DNA from 4 places in the Cytobacillus sp. FSL R5-0377 genome. Region 1 is predicted to be linked to each of the others. Evidence: predicted binding sites of a transcription regulator. Region 1 holds the regulator's gene; each other region holds the start of a gene.

Region 1 (4,207 bases):
GTTTATTGCTTGTGAGCTCTGCCTGTTCCTGGTCATAGTAGCCAATGGTCACATTAGAGCCATATTGAATCTCCCCAGTAAAAGAAGGGATTTTCTTAATAATGGTTTTAAGCAATGTGGATTTGCCAATTCCATTTGGTCCTACAAGTGCAATACTATCGCCTCTTGCCAGCCGCATAGAAATATTCTCGCTCACTATTTCTTTGTACCCTATTGCTAAAGAATATATATTCAATACTTCATTGCCTGACTGCCGTTCGATATCAAACCCAAAGGAAGCTGATTTCTCGTCTCCCTGCGGCCTGTCCATCACGTCCATTCTGGCCAGCTGCTTTCTGCGGCTTTGTGCCCTTTTAGTAGTGGAGGCACGGGCAAGGTTTCGCTGAATAAAGTCTTGAAGCTTAGCGATTTCTTCCTGCTGTTTTTCGAATTGCTTCATTTCTTTTTCAAAATTAGCTGCTTTTTGATCCAAATAGGAACTGTAGTTTCCAGGGTACTTTCTTATTTGGTGGCGCGATATCTCGTAAACCTGGGAAACGACCTTATCAAGAAAGTAGCGGTCATGTGATACGATCAGAATGGCACCGCTGTAGCCCTGCAGGTATTGTTCGAGCCACGATAGTGTTTCTATATCAAGGTGGTTGGTAGGCTCATCCAGGATTAGTATATCAGGCTTTGTGAGCAGAAGTTTACCAAGGGCCAGCCTTGTTCGCTGACCGCCGCTCAAGGACGAAATTTTTGTATCATAGCCCATTGAGCTGAAGTTGAGTCCATGGAGAATGGAACGTATATCAGCTTCATATTGATAACCGCCATTTTCTTTGAAATCAACCTGGAGTTTGTCGTAATCTTTTAAAACTCGTTCATAGGCATCAGAATTACCAAGGACATCAGGATCCGCCATTTGCTCTTCAAGGCTGTGAAGCTGTTTTTCCTGCTTTTGCAGATGACTGAAAACAGTCAGCATTTCCTCCCATATGGATAAATCTGATTCCAGGCCGGTATTTTGGGCAAGATAGCCAATGGTTACTTCCTTTGGCTTTATGATCTCTCCGGAATCATACGTCATTTGTCCGGCAATTATTTTTAAAAGGGTAGATTTTCCTGCACCATTGCGTCCTACAAGGGCAATACGGTCCCTGGTTTGTACTTCAAGCTTTATATTCGTTAAAATGGGATCAGCTCCAAAACTTTTTGCCAGCTGATTGACTTGTAATAGTATCATGTTCTTTCACCTCTGGTATAGAGTAAGTGTAACTCATTCATATATTGTTCGGCAATAAAGGAGACAGGACTATAAGCCCGGATGAAGGTCATTAAAACAGAAGAAAAGGTAAATAAATATGTGAAGAACCTTACAATGCACATACAAAGAATCCGAAAAATAGTGTATGATTTTGAAGAGAGGTGTTTTTTTAATGGCGGATTTTACTCATTTTAATCAAGAAGGCAGGGCAAAAATGGTGGATGTCAGCGATAAGCCTGAGACCGCAAGGACAGCCATTGCTCAGTCAAGTATTTCGGTGAATCAGGAGATTTACGAAAAGATCACATCAAACTCCATGAAAAAAGGGGATGTTCTTGCTGTTGCACAAACGGCAGGCATTATGGCAAGCAAGAAAACATGGGACATTATTCCGATGTGCCATCCGCTGCCTCTTAAGGGTGTCGATATTTCATTTTCATGGAAAGCAGAAGAGGATGAGTATGTCCTTATCATTACGGCTTCTGTTAAAACAAAAGGAAATACGGGTGTGGAAATGGAAGCGTTAACAGCTGCTTCAGTCTGTGCGCTGACCGTTTATGATATGTGTAAGGCTGTAGATAAAGGAATGGTAATTGGACCAACCTTTTTAATAGAGAAAACAGGCGGGAAAAACGGAGATTTTAAACGAAATTAATACATCATAAGAAATGGGGATGGACGAATGGCCAATGAACCAATTAAGATACCACAGGCAACAGCTAAACGGCTGCCATTATATTACCGCTTCCTAAAGAACCTTCATTCCTCCGGCAAACAGAGAGTCTCATCAGCAGAATTGAGTGAGGCGGTAAAAGTGGATTCTGCAACAATCCGCCGTGATTTTTCGTACTTCGGTGCGTTAGGGAAAAAAGGATATGGATATAATGTGAACTACCTCTTAGGCTTCTTTCGGAAGACTCTTGACCAGGACGAGCTGACTAAAGTCGCTTTGATCGGGGTAGGGAATTTAGGGACCGCTTTTCTAAACTACAATTTTCTTAAAAATAATAATACGAAAATAGAAGTAGCCTTTGATGTGGATGAGAGTAAGGTTGGCACGAAAATCGGTGATGTTCCGGTCCATCATATGGATGACCTTGAAGAAGTGATTGTGAAAAATAATATTCAGGTGGCAATTTTAACGGTGCCTGCACCGCCTGCCCAGACTATCACCGATCGGATGGTGAATGCGAAAATAAAAGGAATCCTTAACTTTACACCTGCGAGGCTCACTGTGCCGTCCTCGATTCGGATTCACCATATCGATCTGGCAGTGGAATTGCAGTCACTGGTTTATTTTCTTAAAAATTATCCTGAAGAAGTGTAAAAAAAATGAGCCTTATGCGGCTCATTTTTTCATTTTAAAATGCAGGCCAAGCATCCGCAGGCCGGTGCCAAAATCAAATGTAGCAATTAGGATTAAAAAATAAGTAAAGAATCCCCAGGTTTCTTCCCGCTGGGTATTCTGGATGGCTATAAAAGTGAAAAGGCATCCGAGAAGGATGTAAATAAAGCCTGAAAACAAAGGTGTGCTTCTCATGATAATCCCCCAGTAAGTTTAAAACTCCACAGCATTCTTTCTAGAAAAAGCTGATAAAGCTCTGCAAATTTTCCATTTCTTTTAACCACTTTTGTAAATTATCCTGATTCAGCTGAACAACCGCAACAAAGGTATTCATCGCCACATGGGCAAAAATCGGCACGATAATCCTCTTGGTCTTTACATATAAGAAGGCAAAGGTGAATCCCATTGCCGAGTATAGCAATACATGTTCAGGCTCAAAATGAGCAAGTGCAAAAATAACCGAGCTGATCAGGGCAGACAGGAAGAAGTTAAAGCGCTTATGGAGGGAACCGAAAATAATTTTCCTAAAGACGATCTCCTCAAGGATTGGCCCGATGACCGAGCTGATTAAAATGACAATTGGCGATGCTTCAATAATCCGGATAATCTGCTGCGTATTTTCAGAGCCCATTTCAATGCCAATCAGGTTTTCAATACTTGCAGCAGTAGCTTGAGCAATCAGGGCCAAAAATATGCCTCCTATTGCCCAGCCCGCTGAGCCTGCCACAGAAGAGGCATCCCGATCGAGTCCCCTTTTCATTTCTTTCCTTAGTAATAGAAGCGTAATGGTCAGCGTAATCGTGAAACTGATTACGAGCCAGTAGGCTACAGCAAGAATCTGCATATTCTCGGGGTTATGTCCCAGGGCATCGGCAGTTATTAATACGAGCGGAACACCAAACAAGCTTGAAAGCTGCATGGCAATATAGGCGATTAATATAATCCAATATTCCTTCTTCAAAGTGTTTTACTCCTTAATCTGAGTGTTGGTTGCAAGTCCTAAAGCCATTGTACTCTTTATAGGGAGGGTGTTTCAAATATCAGCATCAAAGGAGGAGAAGTACATGATTAAAATGAGGGCTGGTGAAGCATACTTAAGAGGTTGTCTATGAGGAAATTTTTTATAAAAAATTTAAGCTTCACCCTTGCAAATAGATATGAGATTCATTAATATAATAATTGTGTTAGCACTCATAAAGAGAGAGTGCTAATAAATAAAAATATTTACATATTATTTGAGGAGGTTGTTTCACTTGTTAAAGCCACTAGGTGATCGAATCATTATCGAGCTTGTTGAAACTGAAGAAAAAACTGCAAGCGGCATTGTACTGCCGGACACTGCTAAAGAAAAGCCTCAAGAAGGCAAAGTTGTAGCTGTGGGAACTGGCCGCGTTCTTGAAAACGGTGAGCGTGTTGCCCTTGAAGTTGCTGACGGCGACCGTATCATCTTCTCAAAATATGCCGGTACTGAAGTGAAGTACGAAGGCAAAGAATACTTAATTTTACGTGAAAATGACATTCTTGCTGTAATTGGCTAATCGCCGATTAGTTGCAGATTAAAAGATAAAGTGAAAATTTTTGAGGAGGTTTTTATCAATGGCTAAAGAGATTAAATT
Region 2 (4,207 bases), 210 kb from region 1:
CTCAGCTGGGAGAGCATCTGCCTTACAAGCAGAGGGTCGGCGGTTCGATCCCGTCATCCTCCACCATAACTCCTGAATGAGCAAAATGCTCTTCAAAGAGGTATGAGCCATTAGCTCAGTCGGTAGAGCAGATTGCAGCATCAGTGAGATTCATCATCTGAATAGCAATCTGTGACAAAGCACGCAGGGCTTTGGAACATCTGACCTGGAAGTTTCAGGATTTAGGCAACGTAATTTTAGTGAGAGCCATTAGCTCAGTCGGTAGAGCATCTGACTTTTAATCAGAGGGTCGAAGGTTCGAGTCCTTCATGGCTCACCATTTTAATTTCATATTGCGGGTGTGGCGGAATTGGCAGACGCACCAGACTTAGGATCTGGCGCCGCAAGGCGTGGGGGTTCGACTCCCTTCACCCGCACCATTTTAAGCGGAAGTAGTTCAGTGGTAGAACATCACCTTGCCAAGGTGGGGGTCGCGGGTTCGAATCCCGTCTTCCGCTCCATTATTTTGCGCCCGTAGCTCAATTGGATAGAGCGTTTGACTACGGATCAAAAGGTTAGGGGTTCGACTCCTCTCGGGCGCGCCATATTACGGGGAGTAGCTCAGCTTGGTAGAGCACTTGGTTTGGGACCAAGGGGTCGCAGGTTCGAATCCTGTCTTCCCGACCAGCGACACTTCTTTTACATGGGGCCTTAGCTCAGCTGGGAGAGCGCCTGCTTTGCACGCAGGAGGTCAGCGGTTCGATCCCGCTAGGCTCCACCATAAAATATATAATCATTTCGGCGGTGTAGCTCAGCTGGCTAGAGCGTACGGTTCATACCCGTGAGGTCGGGGGTTCGATCCCCTCCGCCGCTACCAATATGATTATCTTATACAACATTGGAGGAATACCCAAGTCCGGCTGAAGGGATCGGTCTTGAAAACCGACAGGCGGGTCAAACCGCGCAGGGGTTCGAATCCCCTTTCCTCCTCCATATTTTCTTTAATATTATTGTCGCGGGGCGGTTATATCACCGAATAAGCTGCGATGAAATGCTTGATGTGAGCATAGACAAATCACATAAATAATACTATCGCGGGGTGGAGCAGTCCGGTAGCTCGTCGGGCTCATAACCCGAAGGTCGCAGGTTCAAATCCTGCCCCCGCAATCCGGTCCGGTAGTTCAGTTGGTTAGAATGCCTGCCTGTCACGCAGGAGGTCGCGGGTTCGAGTCCCGTCCGGACCGCCATTTTTACAAAGAGATATAAGCTTTGGCTCAGTAGCTCAGTCGGTAGAGGATTTTAAAAGAATGCAGCTGCGAAGCTTTTCATCATCGAATAGCATGCTTTTAAAATCTGCGACAAAGAACGCATGGCTTTGAAGCACATTTATTTAGATTTAGGGATATAATATTATTTTGGCTCAGTAGCTCAGTCGGTAGAGCAAAGGACTGAAAATCCTTGTGTCGGCGGTTCGATTCCGTCCTGAGCCACCATTTTCTTAGTCTTTACAGACTTGGAGGGGTAGCGAAGTGGCTAAACGCGGCGGACTGTAAATCCGCTCCTTCGGGTTCGGCAGTTCGAATCTGCCCCCCTCCACCATTGATATAGGGGTATAGTTTAATGGTAAAACGAAGGTCTCCAAAACCTTTGATGTGGGTTCGATTCCTACTACCCCTGCCAGTAGGATAGTGGCGGTTGTGGCGAAGTGGTTAACGCATCGGATTGTGGCTCCGACATTCGTGGGTTCGATTCCCATCAATCGCCCCATTATTCTTTTAAATTGCATTATTATTGGGCTATAGCCAAGCGGTAAGGCACCGGACTTTGACTCCGTCACTCGCAGGTTCGAATCCTGCTAGCCCAGCCATTTTTTTTAAGGCAGCATAGCCAAGTGGTAAGGCAGAGGTCTGCAAAACCTCCATCCCCGGTTCAAATCCGGGTGTTGCCTCCAACTTATATTCCTTACAAAGCGGGTGTAGTTTAGTGGTAAAACCTCAGCCTTCCAAGCTGATGATGAGGGTTCGATTCCCTTCACCCGCTCCAACACATATGGGCCTATAGCTCAGCTGGTTAGAGCGCACGCCTGATAAGCGTGAGGTCGATGGTTCGAGTCCATTTAGGCCCACCATTATACATACCATTTTCAAACTAATTCCAATAGGGATTAGTTTTTTTATATATGTGAAACTTCTTGAGTTTAGTCTGGCCATTCTAATTTTCGTTTATATTATCTTCTAAATCTTTCACTCTCTTTTCAAGTTTCTTAACTTTACCATCTGAAAATAATGCAAAAGAGAACGCACCCGCAGCTAATGAAAAAGCTAAAATCACGAAAGCATCCAAAATAGTCACCCCAATTTTAATTAATTTCTTAACTTGCGTTTAGTTTAAGAACAATAGTTTACATCCCTCAAAATCATTTTAACATAAAATACCATCTTACAAGCTTGAAATTCTATGATCATTATAGGACTTCTGGTAAGTGACTTTTTGTGAACTATTTGTGAACCTATATGCTTACCAGAGCACTGTTCAATAGAGATAACCCTTGGTACTACAGTGTTTAACCAAAATTGCAGGCCTTTTGCTTTGAAGATATATGAAAAAAGTGTGATTCAATTCACTTTTATGAAAACCCTTCTCAACTATGATGTAGGTAACAAAGCTAAGGAGCTGATGGAAGGTGGATGCACGAAAAGTGAACCAGAGCAGTTCAAAGGAACATAACTCTCTAAAGGGTACGTTCTTTTCAGTTACAGTTGTAGGGCTTGGGATCTTTGTTACTTATTTAATAGTGTATGGCCTGTATATGGCCAGATTATAGGGGGGATACAAAATGATGCATCGGTCAGAGAAGATATGGCTGATTCTAAGCTTTGGGATGATTATTGGATTCATGCTGATTACGGGCTACCAGACATTCGCCCTGGAGCTGGGGCCGCCGAGCTATGGAGAGCGAATTGATCCGCAGAAAGTGGATGAAACAGCACCGTTCGATAATCCAGGGATTAAGAAGATAGGCGAGAAAGAGTATGAAGTAGTCATGACGCTTCAGGTATTCAGCTTTACCCCAAATGAAATTGAGGTGCCTGCCGGATCAACAGTTCATTTTACATTGACGTCAAAAGATGTCGTTCATGGGTTTCAGGTTGCAGAAACTAACTTAAATGCTATGGTAGTACCTGGCTATGTACAAAAGATCACTCAGAAATTTGATAAGCCAGGTGAATATTTAGTACTTTGCAATGAGTACTGCGGTGCGGGCCATCAGATGATGAGCACGACCATTACGGTGAAATAAAGGGGTGATAGACAGTGGAAACAGTTATTAAGCAATCTGGAAGAACACAAGTTATTAAGGATAAAGCAAATAAAATTATGGGAATTAGCCTTGAGGATGCAAAATTAACGAAATCATATTTATCTGTTGCTTTCCTGGCCATCCTTTTGGGAGGAATACTTGGATTGCTGCAAGGCCTGAATCGGGCTGGAATGTTTGAATTGCCGGCATGGCTGAATTATTATCAGGTACTTACAGCTCATGGCCTTCTGCTGGTAGTCGTACTGTCGGCTTTCTTCACAATCGGATACTTCTATGCCGGGTTATCCCATACACTGGGCGGCCTGCTTCCTAAGGTCAGAAAGATGGCATGGATTGGCTTCTGGATGAAGATTTTCGGATTTGTCCTAGCGGTGATTCCGATTTTAATGAATGAAGCATCAGTTATGTATACATTCTATCCGCCAATGGCTGCTTCACCCATTTTCTATATAGGATTAGTATTTATCGTATTGGGTGTTTGGATGGGCGCCTTTGGTGCTTTCATCAATGTGGCCAGCTGGAGAAAGAGGAATCCGGGCCAGCATATACCGATCCTTTCTTTCTTTGCAACCGGGGTCTTTGTTCTCTTATTCTTCGGCAGCATACCTGTAGCGATTGAAGTCTTTACGATTATCCCATGGGCTTTTGGGTGGGTGGAGACAATTAATGTAATGGTTGCACGCACTTTGTTCTGGGCTTTCGGACACACGCTGGTTAACATCTGGTATTTAACAGCTGTTTCTGCCTGGTATGTCATTGTTCCAAAGATCATTGGGGGAAAAAGGTGGAATGACCTTTTAACAAGGATCGTAGTAATCGCACTCGTTATTATGAATATTACAGGCGGTTTCCACCATCAAATTATAGATCCTGGTATTTCAGAGCCAGTTAAATACATGCACGTGT
Region 3 (4,207 bases), 1.0 Mb from region 1:
TTAATCTTCACGCCAAGTCCAGCTTCTTTTGCTGCTTCGATCCCTTTTAGGACTGGCTTGACACCTACATTGCGTCCGTTGATTTGTCCAAAAAGCTCATCATCCAAACTGTCGAGACTGATGTTAACCCTCAACAATCCAGCCCCCTTTAAATCCTTCGCATGTTTGGGAAGCAAGACACCATTCGTGGTCAGTCCTATATCTTTTAATCCCTCAATGTCTGATAGCATTTTGACAAGTTTAGGCATGTCCTTTCTCATGAGGGGCTCCCCGCCTGTCAACCTGATCTTCTCCACTCCAAGGCTTACGAAAATTCTAGCCAGCCTTTCAATTTCTTCATAGCTGAGAAGCTCGCTTTTTGGAAGAAAAGAAAAATCAGGACCGAAAATTTCTGCCGGCATGCAATATTGACAGCGGAAATTACAGCGGTCAATAACAGAAATTCTCAGGTCTCTTAAAGGCCTATTTAATTTATCTTTAACGATTGTTTTAGCCATTCCGTTCAACTCCATATAAAGAGTGACTTGTTTAAGCTTTCTATACAGATGTATATTTTAGCCTTTCCCTTAAAATAACAGAAATAACCCAGTATCTCAAATTAAAGGCTTTTACTATTAGAACATACAATCGATACAATGTTAATAGGGAATTGCTTCTTATTAGCTATCATTCAGCCATATCTATAGAAAATGCCACAATAAAGACACAAAAGCCGGCCATGTTTTCACTATACAAATGATATTATTGTGAAAAAAGACAGTTGTTTTATGAGGAGGATTCCCATGGCTCATAAAGCCATTAAACAAACACACTCCATTGAGATTAAAGAGCTTCTTCATTTCGCTGACCGGCATATGAAAACCCTGAAAGGAGCTTATATTTTTCAGGAAGGGATGGATGCTGATGAGTTATACATCATCCTTTCCGGCAAGATACAAATCAGCAAGATAACAGCAGATGGAAGGGAACTCACCTTCAGGTTATGCGGAGAAAATGAAATCATTGGCGAGCTGACCTTATTTACCAGTGACCCAAAATATTTATTGAATGCTTTAGTTCTGGAAGATGGTGAAGTAGCTGTGATAAAAAAAGATGTCCTGGAAAGAGAGATTTTTAAAAATAGTACTCTCGCCTATGAATTTATGAAATGGATGAGCGACCATTTCCGCAATACACAAACTAAATTCAGAGACCTCGTGCTTAATGGAAAAAAAGGTGCCCTGTATTCAACTCTTATCAGAATGACTAACAGCTATGGAGTAAAAGTGAATGGCGGCATACTCATTGATCTGCCCCTTACGAACCAGGAGCTTGGAAATTTCTGCGGCACTTCCCGGGAAAGCACCAATCGGATACTGGGTGAACTGAAGAAGGACGGCATTATTACAATAATAAATGGAAAAATTACAGTTAATGATCTCCAATACTTAAAAAATGAAATAGGCTGTGAAAATTGCCCAGCCGTATACTGCAGCATTGAATAGGAGTGCAGTCAATCTGCACCCCTGTATCCTTTTATGCTTTTTCCGTTTTCTTTCTAAGCGCCTTAGGAATATATACACAAAATGGTTCACTTTCCATATAATCTCCCGTCATGGCAAATGCACGTGATCTTGATCCTCCGCAGACATAACGGAATTCACATTGGCCGCATTTTCCTTTGTATTTATCAGGATTTCTGAGATCTTTAAAAATAGGTGAATCCCTGTATATTTCAGCGAGCGGCTGTTCCCTTACATTCCCTGCTTTAACAGGCAGCAGCCCGCTTGGATAAACGTCCCCAATGTGTGAAATGAATACAAAGCCGTTTCCATCATTTACTCCCTTTGGCGCCCTTCCTAAACCATCTATAGAACCTGTCAGCCCTTGCTGTGTAAGTGCATTGAGATAGTGAATATCCTCATTTTGAGCCTTTGCTTCCTTCATTTTTTGCTGAATGACTACTCGACGGTAATGTTGGGCTGCAGTGGTCTTAATATCGAAGGAAACCTTCTTGCTTAAATTATAAAGCCATGTAAATACCTTCTCATGCTCAACCGGTGTGATCATATCTTTTTCCTGCCCTCTCCCTGTTGGGACGAGGAAGAACACACTCCAAAGAACACATTTGAGTTCTTCTACAGCCTGGGCCATCTCCTCAAGGAAATCGATATTATAACGCGAGATAACTGTATTAATCTGAACCGGAATTTCAAGCTCGTGTAAATATTTTATCCTTTCAATCGTTAAATCAAAGGAGCCTGAAGTTCCCCTAAAATGGTCGTGAATTTCTGCATTTGGCCCATCAAGGCTAAAGGCCCATCGAGCCAGGCCGACCTGTTTGGCTTTTTCAATTGCTTCTTTAGTTACATTTGGTGTCGCACTGGGGGTCATGGAGACACGCACGCCCTTTTTCACGGCATAATCGGCAATGTTGAATACATCCTGCCTCATTAATGGGTCTCCACCTGTAAACACAAGCATAGGGTTGTTCATTTCCCTGATTTGGTCAATTAGGGCCTTTCCTTCTTCAAAGGAAAGCTCCCGCGGGTCTCTCCTATACTGCGCTTCAGCACGGCAATGCAGACATTTTAGCTGGCATGCCCTTGTTAATTCCCAGATAACAATAAAAGGGTCTTTATTAAAATCTCTATTAAATCCCATTAAAGATGCCTCCTTGACGGCCTCACTCCCGGCCATTTGTCAAAACAAAGCAGACTATTTTTTGTTTTTCATTGTTATTATAGGATAATCGGAATGTGAAATAAGTGAACTACCTCACAAGGGCAAAAAAAAAACAGCAGGAAATACTCCTGCTGTCAGACCGTAGACAAACCCCAGTTTCATTTTGTGAAACTGGGGTTTTATCATATTTTTCAGTTGGCATACCTCAATAATTAAGCTGGACATGGTCCTCGCCATGTCCAATTTGCCAGTTTCTTAAGGTTCATAGCGGCGAAAGTAAGCATCGCCTGCATTGAAACTTTTTTAAGCCCTCTTAGGGTCGTCCAACGCATGCCATGCTTTTCTTTTGCATCCGCAAAGACACGTTCGATCGTTTCTTTGCGCTTTGCATATAACGTTTTATTCAGTTCGGTATGTCTCAGATGTTCCACTTCATCTATGTAACCCTGCCATAAATGCCGATGAATCATTTTAGTGTGATTTTGGCTTTGAGTACAACGTTCTAAAAGAGGGCATTCTTTACACTTTTGTGGATTTGAAGTGTACTGTTTGTAGCCATCTCTAGTCGTTGTGCGGTAAGGAAGGATTTGTCCTTCAGGACAAATATAGCAATCAAAATGTTCATCATATACGTAGTCGTACTTTTTAAGATATCCGTCTTTTGTTCTCGGACGAGTGTAGGGCATAACGGGTCTAATCTCTTGATCCATAAGGAATTTTGCTATGTGGGGTGTCTTATATCCAGCATCAACTGCGATAGATTCAGGCTTTCCAACTTTATCCCTGACTTGAGTGACGAGTTGGTCTAACATGCGACTATCATGAACATTTCCACCAGTGACAAGAGAACCTAAGATAAACCCACGAGAATCACATGCTGTATGAAATGAATAAGCAAATAATTTCTCCCGTTCATCTTTTACATAATAGCCACTTTCAGGATCTGTTGTACTGACCTTTATTTCTTTTGACTCTTCTTTATTCTGTGGGGGAAGGGCTTTTTTCCGTGTTCCTCACGGTCGATATTAATTTCTTCATCTAGCTGAGCTTGGTAACTTCTTGTTTCAACACGAGCTATTTTCTTCTCAAACTTCTTTTTATTCGCATTCGCTTTTACATGGGTAGAATCAATAAAAGCAACTGATGGGTCGACCAATCCCTTTGTCATGGCTTCTTTTAAGATACGATAGAAGATTTGTTCAAAAAGGTCCGTATTGTGAAAGCGTCGTGCGTAGTTTTTACCGAAGGTTGAAAAATGAGGAACTTTCTCTGTGAACCCATACCCAATAAACCAACGATAGGCTACGTTGGTCTCAATCTCTTTAATTGTTTGACGCATCGAGCGTATGCCAAATAGATATTGAATGAACACCATTTTAACAAGGACAACAGGGTCAATACTAGGTCTCCCATTGTCTAAGCTATACTTATCTTTTACTAGGTCATAAATGAATTCAAAATTAATAGCTTGTTCGATCTTTCTAACCAGGTGATCTTCAGGCACTAATTGGTCAAGAGCGACCATTTCTATTTGATTTCTTCC
Region 4 (4,207 bases), 2.0 Mb from region 1:
TTTGCAGTTCAAGCGGAGCTGTTCCCCGTCTTTCCCTATCCACATTCACATTATTAGGCTGGCTAATTTCTTGAAGGTCATCCCCGGTTAACTCCCCTGTATCCATTCCCTGCTGCGAATTATTACATGCTGCAAGAGTTAGAATCAGGAAAGCACCAATAAAGAAACTTTTCTTTAATAGCATGGTCTTATTCTCCTTTAAAAAGTGTTAGTTTTACTTTTTTATCATACGGATTAAGACCTAAAGTATAGGTGGAAAATTAGAGAAATCTTCAAGAGCCACATTAAAAGCTTTTGCATAGATTATTTTTAAAAATGACAAGGAGGAAACAGCTTTGAGGCAATATATCATTACAGGCATGAATGGTGCGCATTACTACGGATATCCGCAGATCCAATATGGGCCCTGGTGGCAGGCTATCCATCAGGGATACCCCTTTCACAGTGTTTGGCATCAGAGTCATTTGCACACCGGACATTACATTGTTGTTACTCAGCAGGGATATTATTAAATCAAGTTTCGTTAAGCTTTGTGGTTATCAGATCAAGGCAGTCTAATGGATGGGTCTTCTCCTTGTTTTCATCTTCGGGTCAGCACTCCTGATTTGAGTAAAAAAAATACAAATGGTTCTCTTGCCCCCCTGCTCCAATTATCACGTGTGCAGAAATAAAAAAACGCATGCCGGAAGACATGCGTTTGTCATATTAAACAGTTTGTGCTGCTGTTTTTTGAATGGCTGTTATTGCTTGTTCAAGCTGGTTTCTGTTCACATCATAGTGAGTAACGAAACGCACATAACTAGGTCCAAAAGTTCCAGATAGAACTCCTTGGGCTTTTAATTTTTCAACAAATTCCGATGAATTCATCTTAAGGTTTTTTACATCGGCCACAATGATATTTGTATCTACCTGATTTACGATTTCAATCCCATTGATTTGGCCTAGTTGCTGTGCAAGATATTGGGCATTTTCATGGTCCTCAGCCAAACGTTCTCTCATTTGTGTTAAAGCAATAATTCCGGGAGCCGCTATGATGCCAGCCTGCCTTAGTCCCCCGCCAAGTCTTTTGCGCCATTTTCTCGCGGCTGTTATAAAATCTCTGTTTCCTGCCAGTATGGATCCGACCGGAGCACCCAGCCCTTTGGATAGGCATACCTGGACAGTGTCGCAATGCTTTGCTAATTCAGAAGCCGGGAGGTTCAGTGCTGCAGCGGCATTGAATAATCGTGCTCCATCTATATGTACGGGAATGTCATTGGAATTTGCGATACGATGAATATCTTTCATATTATCAATGGGAATCACGGCACCGCCTGCTCGATTATGGGTATTTTCAAGGCAAATTAAGCCAGTTTCAGGAAAATGCTGATCCTCTCCCCTGATGGCAAACTCCAAGTCAGCGGGATTCATGGCCCCTCTTGTCCCGTTTAACGTTCTGGTCTGTACACCGGCGAATGCAGATGGAGCTCCGCTTTCATAGTAAAATATATGGCTTTCTGCCTCGAGGATTATTTCATTGCCAGGACGGCAATGTGTTAATATGGCAATCTGGTTTCCTTGTGTTCCGCTTGTTACGAAAAGTGCCGCTTCTTTTCCAAGCACTTCAGCAGCTTTTTCCTCCAGTATATTTATTGAAGGGTCCTCTCCATAAACATCATCTCCAACTTCAGCTTCATAAGCCGCTTTTCTCATTGCTTCAGTCGGCTTTGTGACTGTATCGCTTCTTAAATCAATCATGTCCTCACCCTGTCTCTATCTAATTTTACTTTATGTTACTGCAGTATTCTGTATTTTTCAATAAATAAGAAAGAGCACTTACAGGCTTTTAATCAAAATCATTTTCCTGTTATGAAAAATCCTTTTCTGTCCGAAGAGTCACCTTTTTTGTATATCTTCCTTTATTATTGAAGGCTCTTTTCTTTTCGTATTAATTTTTGTTTTCTGCTTATAGTGTTGTCCGTTGTTGGCCGCTAAGGATGCTCCTTTTCCGCGAGGCTTGCGCCTAAGGCTCCTCGGCGCTGCGCGTCTGCGGGGCCTCACCTGGCCCGCTACCCCCGCTCTAATTATCTCAGTAATTATAATACAAATAGCAACAAAATATACGAAAACAGCCATGGTGAAAATTTCATAAAAAAAGTTCAAAAGTTGTTCAAAAGTTCGATAATGCAGCAGAACCGTTGTTATATTGCTATTTATAGAAAATAAAAAGCGGTTCAAAGTTCTTACATATATTTCCTTTTGATATTTGTCACAACTTTTCACATTTGCTTATGTTAATATCATTTACACAGTGATAACTAAGTTAAATAAAGGTTTCAGGGATGTGCAATTTTGCCAGCAATATATTTTTTTGACATCTTTGTGAAATTGCGCACATTATTTGTGAATTATTTAACAATAGTTTTGTTTAAAGGAGATGAAACATCAGATGAAAAAAATGCTGCTCTCTCTAACAGCTATATTGCCGATGCTTTTGCTCAGCGGCTGTAATATGGTTGTTTTTGAACCGCAGGGTCCTGTAGCCAGAAGCATTACTGAATTAATTAACTGGTCCCTGATCTGGATGCTTCTTGTTGTTGCAGTCGTATTTGGATTATTCGGCTACATTGTTTGGAAATACCGTGAAAAACCTGAGAATAAGGATTATGAACCACCCGAGGAGCATGGGAGTACACTCCTTGAAATTATCTGGACCGGGATTCCGATCTTAATCGTCATTGCGTTAACGATCCCGACCGTTAAAACCCTTTATGCGCTGGAAGAAACACCAAAGGGCTATGAAGAAAAAGAGCCTATTACCATACATGTTACATCTGCTGACTGGAAATGGATTTTCAGTTATCCCGAAGAAGGCATTGAGACAGTGAACTATGTCAATATTCCCGAAGATAGGCCAGTACTCTTCAAAATGACTTCCGCAAGTACCATGCAATCTTTTTGGGTGCCTGCACTTGGCGGACAGAAGTACACCATGCCGAAGATGGAAACAGAATTGTATCTTGTTGCAGATAACCCTGGATCATACGAAGGCCAGAACACGAACTTTAACGGCCGCGGATATGCGGATATGAAATTTGAAGTGCTTGCCCAAACACAGGAAGATTTTGACCAATGGGTTGAAGATGTTAAGGATACAGCACCTAAATTGACAGAGAAAGAGTATGAAGGACTGCTGAAGCCTACTCATTTAGGAAGACTGACATATTCAAATACTCATTTAGAATGGGTAAATCATGCTGATCCTCACTCTAAGGCTTATACAAACCCTGAACTTTACAGAGGCCATGGATACCAGGGCAAGACATTTGAAGAAGACGATAATTACAAAAATGAGAACCCGAATGTAATTGAAGGTCATGGCAAAGACAGCGGCCATGATGACAGTGAAGAAAACCATGGAGGTGGCCATAGTGGGCATTAAATGGGATGAGTTTTTTATTACCGGAGATCCCCTTATACTAGGTTCCCAGATTGCCATTTTGCTGACAATGATTGGTGCAGTGGCAGGGATTACCTATTTGAAAAAATGGAAGTATCTGTGGACAGAATGGCTGACTACTGTTGATCATAAAAAAATAGGTATTATGTATATCATCTCCGCGGTATTAATGTTTTTCCGCGGCGGGATGGACGGCCTGCTGATGAAAGCTCAGACTGCGCGGCCTGAAATGGAATTTTTGAATTCCCAGCACTATAATGAAATCTTTACAACACACGGCGTTATCATGATTCTCTTCATGGCTATGCCGTTCTTGATTGGATTAATGAACGTTGTCATTCCGCTGCAGATTGGTGCACGTGACGTTGCCTTTCCACAGCTGAATGCTCTAAGCTTCTGGCTGTTTTTCAGCGGAGCTATGTTATTCAATATTTCCTTTGTCATTGGAGGATCGCCTGATGCAGGCTGGACTTCCTACTTCCCTCTTGCAGGCAAGGAGTTCAGTCCGGGAATCGGCAATAACTTTTACGCCGTCGCCCTGCAGATTGCCGGTATCGGTACATTAATGACAGGTATAAACTTTATCGTTACGATACTGAAAATGAGAACAAAAGGCATGACACTGATGAAAATGCCGATGTTCACGTGGACTACTTTTGTTACATCAATTCTGATTGTGGCTGCGTTCCCTATTTTCACAGTCGCATTGGCATTGATGACATTCGACCGTCTGTATGGAACACATTTCTTCACGGTATCCGGCGGAGG

The links. The regulator Rex, encoded in region 1, represses fermentation and respiration genes when NADH is low (regulators of the CRP and FNR family bind a similar motif). The targets are predictions, from matches to a motif close to TTGTGAAATATTTCACAA.
Region 2: the regulator Rex is predicted to act here: its motif matches at 2,588-2,605, upstream of NSQ49_RS10100 (cytochrome c oxidase subunit 2A).
Region 3: the regulator Rex is predicted to act here: its motif matches at 2,746-2,763, upstream of NSQ49_RS05820 (TIGR04053 family radical SAM/SPASM domain-containing protein).
Region 4: the regulator Rex is predicted to act here: its motif matches at 2,381-2,398, upstream of qoxA (cytochrome aa3 quinol oxidase subunit II).

The regions. Positions count from the first base shown of each region.
Region 1 is NZ_JBBORA010000001.1:2,182,104-2,186,310, reverse strand. Features, by position in the region: gene NSQ49_RS11180 (ABC-F family ATP-binding cassette domain-containing protein) at 1-1,225, opposite strand, end outside; gene moaC (cyclic pyranopterin monophosphate synthase MoaC) at 1,419-1,901, shown strand; gene NSQ49_RS11170 (redox-sensing transcriptional repressor Rex) at 1,929-2,573, shown strand; gene NSQ49_RS11165 (YdiK family protein) at 2,595-2,786, opposite strand; gene NSQ49_RS11160 (CPBP family intramembrane glutamic endopeptidase) at 2,827-3,552, opposite strand; gene groES (co-chaperone GroES) at 3,845-4,129, shown strand; gene groL (chaperonin GroEL) at 4,188-4,207, shown strand, end outside.
Region 2 is NZ_JBBORA010000001.1:1,974,702-1,978,908, reverse strand. Features, by position in the region: tRNA gene NSQ49_RS10200 (tRNA-Val) at 1-66, shown strand, start outside; tRNA gene NSQ49_RS10195 (tRNA-Lys) at 244-319, shown strand; tRNA gene NSQ49_RS10190 (tRNA-Leu) at 335-419, shown strand; tRNA gene NSQ49_RS10185 (tRNA-Gly) at 426-500, shown strand; tRNA gene NSQ49_RS10180 (tRNA-Arg) at 508-584, shown strand; tRNA gene NSQ49_RS10175 (tRNA-Pro) at 590-666, shown strand; tRNA gene NSQ49_RS10170 (tRNA-Ala) at 685-760, shown strand; tRNA gene NSQ49_RS10165 (tRNA-Met) at 780-856, shown strand; tRNA gene NSQ49_RS10160 (tRNA-Ser) at 880-972, shown strand; tRNA gene NSQ49_RS10155 (tRNA-Met) at 1,073-1,146, shown strand; tRNA gene NSQ49_RS10150 (tRNA-Asp) at 1,150-1,226, shown strand; tRNA gene NSQ49_RS10145 (tRNA-Phe) at 1,397-1,472, shown strand; tRNA gene NSQ49_RS10140 (tRNA-Tyr) at 1,495-1,578, shown strand; tRNA gene NSQ49_RS10135 (tRNA-Trp) at 1,586-1,659, shown strand; tRNA gene NSQ49_RS10130 (tRNA-His) at 1,671-1,746, shown strand; tRNA gene NSQ49_RS10125 (tRNA-Gln) at 1,772-1,846, shown strand; tRNA gene NSQ49_RS10120 (tRNA-Cys) at 1,857-1,930, shown strand; tRNA gene NSQ49_RS10115 (tRNA-Gly) at 1,949-2,022, shown strand; tRNA gene NSQ49_RS10110 (tRNA-Ile) at 2,031-2,107, shown strand; gene NSQ49_RS10105 (hypothetical protein) at 2,191-2,322, opposite strand; gene NSQ49_RS10100 (cytochrome c oxidase subunit 2A) at 2,663-2,803, shown strand; gene NSQ49_RS10095 (cytochrome c oxidase subunit II) at 2,816-3,280, shown strand; gene NSQ49_RS10090 (cbb3-type cytochrome c oxidase subunit I) at 3,295-4,207, shown strand, end outside.
Region 3 is NZ_JBBORA010000001.1:1,165,359-1,169,565, forward strand. Features, by position in the region: gene moaA (GTP 3',8-cyclase MoaA) at 1-497, opposite strand, end outside; gene NSQ49_RS05815 (Crp/Fnr family transcriptional regulator) at 783-1,484, shown strand; gene NSQ49_RS05820 (TIGR04053 family radical SAM/SPASM domain-containing protein) at 1,516-2,643, opposite strand; partial or broken gene NSQ49_RS05825 (IS1182 family transposase) at 2,877-4,207, opposite strand, start outside.
Region 4 is NZ_JBBORA010000001.1:160,474-164,680, reverse strand. Features, by position in the region: gene NSQ49_RS00840 (CAP domain-containing protein) at 1-184, opposite strand, end outside; gene NSQ49_RS00835 (hypothetical protein) at 336-512, shown strand; gene ltaE (low-specificity L-threonine aldolase) at 706-1,737, opposite strand; gene qoxA (cytochrome aa3 quinol oxidase subunit II) at 2,429-3,421, shown strand; gene qoxB (cytochrome aa3 quinol oxidase subunit I) at 3,411-4,207, shown strand, end outside.